One region of the Streptomyces sp. x-19 genome, then DNA from elsewhere that is predicted to be linked to it. Evidence: riboswitches for the same ligand, from Rfam matches in the RefSeq annotation. Region 1 holds a riboswitch; the other holds the start of a gene.

Region 1 (4,202 bases):
GAGGTCGGGGTGGACACCGACCTTGGTGGCGATCACGACGTCGTCGCGGTTGCCGCGGGCGGCCAGCCAGTTGCCGAGGACGGTTTCGGACTCGCCGCCCTTGTTGCCCGGCACCCAGGCGGAGTAGACGTCGGCGGTGTCGATGAAGTTGCCGCCGCCGGCGACGTAGGCGTCGAGCACGGCGAAGGACTCGGCCTCGTCGGCGGTCCAGCCGAAGACGTTGCCTCCGAGGCAGAGCGGGGAGACGGACAGCGAACCGAGCGACTTGGGCGTGGGGGCGGAGCTCTGGGCGTGTGTCACGGTCATGCTCCGTGCCAACGCCCGGGTACGCGGAGTTGTTCCCTCCGCACCCGCCCGACCGCGGGGAGTCGTTCCCCCGCGGCCGGGCGGCCGGCTCCGGCTCCGTGCGCCCGTCAGACCGTGACCCCGCGGTCGCGCAACCAGGGCAGCGGGTCCGTCGGGGCGCCGGCGTCCGGGCGGACCTCCAGGTGGAGGTGGGGCGTGGTGGCGTTCCCGGTGGCGCCGACCCGGCCGATGACGTCGCCCGCGTGCACCCGCCCCGTCGTCTTGACCATCGAGGACAGGTGGCAGAACCAGAGCTGCGTGCCGTCGTCGAGGGTGAGGACGATGCGGTAGCCGTAGCCGCCGGCCCAGCCCGCCTGGGTGAGGGTGCCGTCGTGCACCGCCCTGACCAGCGTGCCGGTCGGGGCCGCGAAGTCCTGTCCGGTGTGGTCCGCGGCCCAACGGTCGCCGGCCTGCCCGAAGCCGGTGGTGAGGGTGTACGAGGAGACCGGGGCGACGGCGGTCCCCGCCCCGTCGGCGGGCCGGTCGTCCGACGCCGCCGGGCGGGCCCGCGACGCGGGCGCAGCCGGCTCGGCCGCCGCCTCGGGTGCCGTTCCGGATGCCGCGTCGGGCGCTGCTTCGTCCGCCGGGCCGGCGTCCGGTCCGGCGTCCGCATCGCTGCCGGTCTCGGCCTCCGCGGCCCCCGGTCGGCCGTCGGCCTGCTGGAGGATGCGGTGGCGCAGCGCCTCGGCCGGCCCCGCGCCCGGTGCGCCGCCCGCGGTGGCGTCGTCGCCCTGCGGACGGGACGCGGCGGGGCCGACCGCGGGGGCGGAGGCCGTCGTTGCGGAGTCCGTGCCGGCGGGCGTCGCGACGGGCGCGGCACCGGCGTCGGCCGTGCGGGGGCCGGCGTCCTGGAGGGCCCCGGTGGCGTCGTCGACCACGCCACCGGGGTCCGGCACCGATATCGGCACCGGCGGCCGGTCCTCGGCCGCGGCCACCCCGCTCGCGCCGACCGCCGCGATCACGCCGACGCCCAGCACCGTGCCGCCGCGCGCCAGCCCGCCGCTGCGCTGCTTGGCCACCCGGTGCTTGCCGCGGACCGGGCGGGCCGATGCGTCGCCGGCGTCCGACTCGTCGGCCGGCGGCCATCCGTCGCCGGCGTCCGCACCGGCGGGGCCGGCCGACGGCTCGGCGCCGCCCGGCGCGCCCTGGGGCGAAGGCTCCGGCGTCAGCAGGTCGTGGGAGAACACCTCACCGGGGGACCGCTGCCCCGGAAACTGGCCGTACGGCGAGGGGTCTTGGGGCGCTCCAGCGGGAGCTCCGCCGTCGGTCGGGCCATCGACAGCGGCGAATGCGCTGACGTCGTCGGGGCCGCTCACGGCAGTGGGGGCGGGAACGCCGGCGGGGTCACCGACGGTCGTGGGAACGGTGAAGCCGGCGGGGCCGCCGAAGCCGACCGGGCCACCGAAGTCGGCGGGACCACCGAGGCCGTACGCGGACGGAGCATGGGGGGCGGGCCTGTTGGACGCCACGGGGGCGCACTCCTTTCCTTCCTTCTCGCCTACCGGGTTAGCTGACGGGTTCGGAGCAGGAAGGTCTCCTACCGGCACCCCCTGGCGAGAGGCGCCCGATTCACCCCAAGGTGGTGGTTCCCCGGTTCCCTCTACTCAATTCCCTGCAATTCCAGGCGGATCCGACAGGACCCCCGGAACCGGCCGATCCGGGCGACCCGACTCGGGTCGAGGACGGGGGTCGCGCCGTGCGGAAAGCTGGCTCGGGCGGGTGGCTCAAGGGTCGTTCTGGAGGTGCGGGAACAGCGCGTGCAGGATTCGGCGTCGGCGCGCGGTGCCGCCATTGGCGACGGCTGGGACGACCGCGCTCCGTTATCGGACAGTAATAGAGACGGTGCGGGAAATCCAAGCGTTCCCACGAATCCGCGGGGGTTCCGCAAGCCCCCCGAAGAAGCTCTGGCGTGGACTTTTGCCCCCAGTCTGACCGCAAACAGGGCGAGTTGGCGCGGCATCGCCAAACGATCTCGCGGCGATTGTGCACCAGTCGTTATGCGGAGGGACGCCCCGCAGTTACGGAACGTGAGGGCGGTAACGTCGCCTCATGGTCGTCAACGTCGCGAACACCGGAAGCACCGTCAACACCCCACGGGACGTGGCGGTTCGGTACCGGGAGTTCTCCTGGCACGAGGCGCGGGGCCGGTCCGACGCGCACGAGGAACTCTCCGCCCGGATCGGCCAGGACGACGAGATCTGCGAACTGCTGGCCCGTTCGCTGCCCTCGGGGAACAAGCAGCAGCCGAACCTGCTGCTCGCCGCGGTGCGCTACCTGGACGGCCCGCACGCCGAGTCGGGGCCGCGCGGCGAGGCGGCGTACGGGCGGTGGCGCGAGTGGACGGTCCGGCACTGGGACGAGGTCCGCGCGGTGATCATGCGGCGCGCGACCCAGACCAACGAGCCGGCCCGCTGCGCCGCGTTACTGCCGCTGCTGGCCCGTCTGCCGCAGCCGCTGGCCCTCCTGGAGGTCGGGACGTCGGCGGGGCTGTGCCTGCACCCCGACCGGTACCGCTACCGGTACGTCCCCGACGGACCTCCCAGCCCCCACGGGGAGCCGGTCGAGGCCGGCGCCCCGGACGGCCCGGTCGCCTTCACCTGCCGCACCAGTGGGGTCGCGCCCTGGGACGACGGCGCGACGGTGCCGCCCGGCGCGCGGCCCGAGGTCGTCTGGCGCGGTGGCATCGACCTGGAACCGCTCGACCCGGTCGGGTCGCCGGACGACCTGCGTTGGCTGCACGCCCTGGTGTGGCCCGGCGACGAGGCCCGGTCGGCACGGCTCACGGCGGCCGTCGAGGCGGTCCGGGCGTCGCCGCGGCCCACGGTGGTGCGCGGCGACCTGATCGACGAACTGCCGGCGCTGGCCGCCCGGGTACCGGCCGGGGCGACGCTCGTCGTCTTCCACAGCGCGGTGCTGCACTACCTCCCGCCGGCCCGGCGCGAGGAGTTCGCCGGGCTCGTCCGGTCGGTGCTGGCCGAACGGGACGGCCCGGGTCACTGGATCTCCCAGGAGCACCACGGCGTGCTGCCGTGGATCACCGCGCCGGAGCACCGGTCCCTCGGGCCGGGGGACCCGATGTCGCTGACCCTCGCCCTGGACGAGCGCCCGGTGGCCCTGACGGGGCCGCACGGCCAGAGCGTGCACTGGTTGCGTCCGCCGCTGCCGTAACCCGGCCACCCCGCCCGTTCACCGACGCCCCGCGCTACGCCTCCAGGGGCCGCTGGACCGCCAACAGGGCCATGTCGTCGGCGGGGCCCCCGCCGGTGTGCCGGGCGACGTCCTCGACCACCACGTCCAACAGGTCCCCGGGGCCGCTGAATTGGCTGCCGCGCAACCGGGCGCACGGGTCGTAGAACCGCCCGGCCCGGTCGCGGGCCTCGGTCACCCCGTCGGTGAACAGCAGCAGCAGCGCCCCGGCGGGGAAGAACGTCTCGTCCGCGCGGTCGGGCCACCCGGCCACGTCGCCCAGTCCCAGCGGCAGCGCCGCCGTGTGCGGGGGCAGCTCCCGTAGGCCGCCGTCCGGGGTGAGCAGCAGGGGGGACGGGTGGCCGCGGTTGAGGATGCGCAGCACGGACTGGTTCCCGGCGGGGACCTCCGCCAGGACGGCCGTGGTGAAGCCCTCGTCCTGGTCGAGGCCGGCGCGGCGCCCGCCCTCCCGTTCGATCGCCCGTTCCAGCCGGCTCGCCACCGCCTCCAAGGTGGCCTCCTGCTCCGCCGCCTCGCGGAAGGCCCCGACCACGACGACCGCGGCCTCGACGGCCTCCAGCCCCTTGCCCCGGACGTCGCCGACGATCATCCGCACGCCGTGCGGGGTGTCCTGGATGGCGTGCAGGTCACCGCCGATGCGGGCACCGGCC
Region 2 (4,202 bases), on a different contig from region 1:
TCCTATCCCGGACGGGTCGCGCCCGCGAAGGGCAGTCGGTCGATCGGGGCGATCTCGACGGGGGTGCCGGCGTGCGGGGCGTGGATCATCTCGCCGCCGCCGATGTAGAGGCCCACGTGGCTGATGCCGGCGTGGAAGAACACCAGGTCCCCGGGGCGGAGCCGGGGCCAGTCGACGCGGGTGCCGGAGGTGATCTGCGTGTAGGTCGTCCGGGGCAGGGTGACGCCGCCGGCCCGCCACGCGGCCAGGGTCAGCCCGGAGCAGTCGTACGCGGCCGGCCCCGTCGCGCCCCAGGCATAGGGCTTGCCGAGGGCGGCATGGGCGAAGGCCACCGCGCGGGCGGCCCGGTCGTCCACGGGCGGGACGGGGGCCGCGGGCACGCCGGGTACCAGCGGCGCGGTGCCGGCGGCGGGCGTGGGCGGTGCCAGGTGCTCCGGGGCGCGTTCCAGGGGGGTGGCGGCCTCGGGGGCCGGGGAGCGTTCCGCGGCGGTCGCGGGACGGCTGCCGACACGGCGGACGCTGCCGAGGCGGCGGGCCCAGCCGGTCACCGCGGTCGCCTGGTGGCTGCCGGTGCGCTCCAGCACCGTGGCGCCGTCCAGGTAGCGCTGCGGGTCCGCGGCGAGCAGCAGCCCGCCGCGGGTGCTGCGGGCGGGGTGGGTCCGGGCCGGCGGGGGTGCGAGCGGCGGCCGCTCTGTGGCCGTGTGGTGCGACGCCATGGCGGCCGTCACTTCCTTCCCTGCGGGGCGAATGCGACCGGTGGGGTGCGGGTCCGGTCGTCTGCAGGAGGAAGCTAGGCCCGGGGTCACGGCGTCGAACCCCCTTGCCCGGCATTGTCCGTTTCCGAGCGGCCGCCGCGCGGGGATGACCGATCGACGGTCGGCGGGAGGCCGGGAGCGGTGGGCCCTGACCGAAGCCGGCATCACGGGCGCCCTGCCGGAAAGGGCGTGCTATGGGGCGGATACGATCCAGCACTATGGACGTAGTAATCAATGTCTTCGTCGCCCTGCACATCATCGGCATCGCCTCCCTGCTGGGTGGCTTCCTGACCCAGATGAAGGCCATGGGCGCGGGCACCGCCCGCTTCGTGCCGGCCATGCTGCACGGCGCGCTCACGATGCTGGTCACCGGCATCGTGCTGGTCGGTCTGAACCAGATGCAGGACCACTCGCTCAACAACATCAAGATCGGCATCAAGATGGCCGTCCTGGTGGTGATCCTGGCGCTGGTCTACGTCAAGCGCGACGAGGAGAAGCTCCCCAAGCCGCTCTTCGGCGCGGTCGGCGGGCTCACCATGCTCAACATCTTCATCGCGGTGCTCTGGACCTGAGCACCCCGGCGCCCCGGCCCCGGCCCGACGGCCCCGGCCCCGGCACCCGCCCGGCGGCCCCGGCGCCGCACCGCCGCATCAACGGCTCACCGCGCGGTCATCCCGCTCCGTACTTCCGGAGGCGGCGGATGACCGCGCGGTGGCGTGTGGGGGGTGGCTGTGGGGGGTGGGTCCGTCGCGGACGCGCGGTGCGCGCCCGTCCACCGGCTAAGCGGGCCGGACGCTGCCGTAGATCGGCATGCCGTAGATCGACTCCACCCGGACGCTGGCGCCCGGGTGCGGGGCGTGGATCATCTCGCCGCCGCCGATGTACATCCCGACGTGGCTGATGTCGTTGAAGAAGAACACCAGGTCGCCGGGTTGGAGATCGCTGCTGGAGACCCGGGTGCCGACCTTGACCTGGTCCCAGGTCGTCCGCGGCAGGTCGACCCCGGCCGCCCGCCACGCGGCCTGCGTCAGCCCCGAGCAGTCGTAGGAGCTGGGCCCGGTGGCGCCCCAGACGTACGGCTTGCCGATCTGGGCGCGGGCGAAGGCGATCGCCTTGCCGGCCTTGGTGGAGTACGAGCCGCCGTCGGACGTGCCGCCGCCGGAGCCCTGCCCGGAGCCGCCGCCACCGGGCTGCTGCTGCCGCTGCTGGGCCTCCTTGCGGGCCTGCTCGGCGGCCTTGCGCTGGGCCTCGGCCTCCTTCTGGCGCTCCAGTTCGGCCAGCCGCGCCTTCTCCTGGGCGGTCAACCGGGACAGCAGCTGGCGCGCCTCGGCCAGCTTGGCCTGAACGTTTCTCTTGTTCTCCTTCAGGGACGTCTGCGACTGCTGGAGGCTCTCCAGGCTGCTGGTGGCCTGGGCCCGCTGGCGGGTGGCGGCCGCGGCCTGTGCCTGGTAGTCGGTGATCGCCTGCTTCTGCTGGGCGGTCAACTGCTCCATCAGGTGGTTGCGGTCGACGAACTGCTGCGGGTCCTTGGCGAGCATCAGCTGGGCGGTCGGGTTGATCCCCCCGCTCTGGTACTGCGCCGAGGCGAACGCGCCCAGCCGGCGCCGGGACTCGTTCATCTTGTCCGCGCGCCGGGCCGCCTCATCGAGCAGACGGTTGACCGTGCGTTGTTGGCCGTCGGCCTTCACCTTGGCGCCGTTGTACTTCTGGGTGGCGACCTCGGCCTGCTGGTAGAGGTCGTCGACCTTCGTCTTGACCTCTTCGATGGAGGGCTGGGGCGCCTTGGGGGCCGCGTTCGCGGTCTGCGAGAGCAGGGTGACCGAGGCGAGGGCGGCGGTGGTGAGCCCGGTCGCCGTACGACGGCCGCCGGGGGTGGCGAGTATGGGGGTGCGCGGCTTGCGATGGGACGCCAAGGCCGGCGACTCCTTCCGTGGACCGCCTACCGGGTTAGCTGTCGGGTTCGGGCGGTCTGCTGACGGAAGGCTTGCCCTACGGCTGCTGCGTCCGCCTGGCGGCGGGCGCACCGGTCGATTCACCCCGGTGGTGCTGGTGGGTCCCCGGCTCCGGGTGCCTCGCGGCGGGACCGGACTCGGCGGGGGCGGCCCGTGCGAACGCTGTCGTCCGCGGGGACTGCGGGCTGCCCGAGCGAGACCGTAGCCAACTCGTGTGGCCCCTGTGAAGGCTGGTGTTCGATATGCCCGAAACCTTTTCGTGACCTGAACGCGAGCGGTGCCGGTTTGCGGGCAGAACGGACACGGTAGCGCCCGCGGCGGAGCGGTGCCGGCCAATCCGGCACTCCGGGACCGGTTGTCAGTGCGGCGGCCTAGACTCGGTGGGCGATGAGCAGCCTCTTTGACGACAGCTTCCTGGCGGATCTCGGCCCCCCGGACGAGGAGCCCCCGCCGCCGCCCGAGGACGAGCCCGGCCCGGCCCCGGAGGAGGTCCCCGCCGACCTCTTCGGCGGGCGGTTCGACGCGCCCGTCTCCAGGGAGTCGTACTACCGCGACGGCGCCGCCCGCCCGGCCATCGACCCGGCGGCGCTCCTGGAAGGGCTCAACGACCAGCAGAAGGCCGCTGTGGCGCACAGCGGCGGCCCGCTGCTGATCGTCGCCGGCGCCGGCTCCGGCAAGACCCGGGTGCTCACCCACCGCATCGCCCACCTGCTCGCCGAGCGCCACGTCCACCCCGGCCAGATCCTCGCGATCACCTTCACCAACAAGGCCGCGGGCGAGATGAAGGAGCGCGTCGAGGAGCTGGTCGGCCCGCGGGCCAACGCCATGTGGGTCTCCACGTTCCACAGCGCCTGCGTGCGGATCCTGCGCCGGGAGTCCAAGCGGCTCGGCTTCACGTCGTCCTTCTCGATCTACGACGCGGCCGACTCCAAGCGCCTGATGGCCCTGGTCTGCCGCGATCTGGACCTGGACCCCAAGCGCTTCCCGCCCAAGTCCTTCAGCGCGAAGGTCTCCAACCTCAAGAACGAGCTCATCGACGAGGAGAGCTTCGCGGGGACGGCCGCCGACGGCTTCGAGAAGACCCTGTCCCAGGCGTACGCGATGTACCAGGCGCGGCTGCGCGAGGCCAACGCCCTGGACTTCGACGACATCATCATGACGACGGTCCACCTGCTCCAGGCGTTCCCGGACGTCGCCGAGCACTACCGCCGCCGCTTCCGCCACGTCCTCGTCGACGAGTACCAGGACACCAACCACGCCCAGTACACCCTCGTCCGCGAGCTGGTCGGCCCCTCCCCCACGCTCGGCTCCGCTCGCGCGGGGGGACCCCCATCGGTCGACATCCCCGCCGCCGAGCTGTGCGTGGTCGGTGACGCCGACCAGTCGATCTACGCCTTCCGCGGCGCCACGATCCGCAACATCCTCCAGTTCGAGGAGGACTACCCGGACGCCACCACGATCCTGCTGGAGCAGAACTACCGCTCCTCGCAGACCA

What was found. A riboswitch is a leader RNA that binds a small molecule or an ion and turns the genes downstream of it on or off. The one in region 1 is predicted to bind cyclic di-AMP.
Region 2: linked by a shared signal. The riboswitch ahead of ACLJT4_RS02985 (NlpC/P60 family protein) and the one ahead of ACLJT4_RS40225 (peptidoglycan DD-metalloendopeptidase family protein) in region 1 are both predicted to bind cyclic di-AMP.

What each region holds. Positions count from the first base shown of each region.
Region 1 covers NZ_JAJPWK010000042.1:18,692-22,893, forward strand. Annotated here, with positions in the region: gene ACLJT4_RS40220 (aldo/keto reductase) at 1-306, opposite strand, end outside; gene ACLJT4_RS40225 (peptidoglycan DD-metalloendopeptidase family protein) at 414-1,814, opposite strand; cyclic di-AMP (ydaO/yuaA leader) riboswitch at 1,826-1,982, opposite strand; gene ACLJT4_RS40230 (DUF2332 domain-containing protein) at 2,395-3,513, shown strand; gene ACLJT4_RS40235 (PP2C family protein-serine/threonine phosphatase) at 3,548-4,202, opposite strand, start outside.
Region 2 covers NZ_JAJPWK010000001.1:627,288-631,489, reverse strand. Annotated here, with positions in the region: partial or broken gene ACLJT4_RS02995 (C40 family peptidase) at 3-350, opposite strand; gene ACLJT4_RS02990 (hypothetical protein) at 974-1,327, shown strand; gene ACLJT4_RS02985 (NlpC/P60 family protein) at 1,535-2,668, opposite strand; cyclic di-AMP (ydaO/yuaA leader) riboswitch at 2,676-2,845, opposite strand; gene pcrA (DNA helicase PcrA) at 3,095-4,202, shown strand, end outside.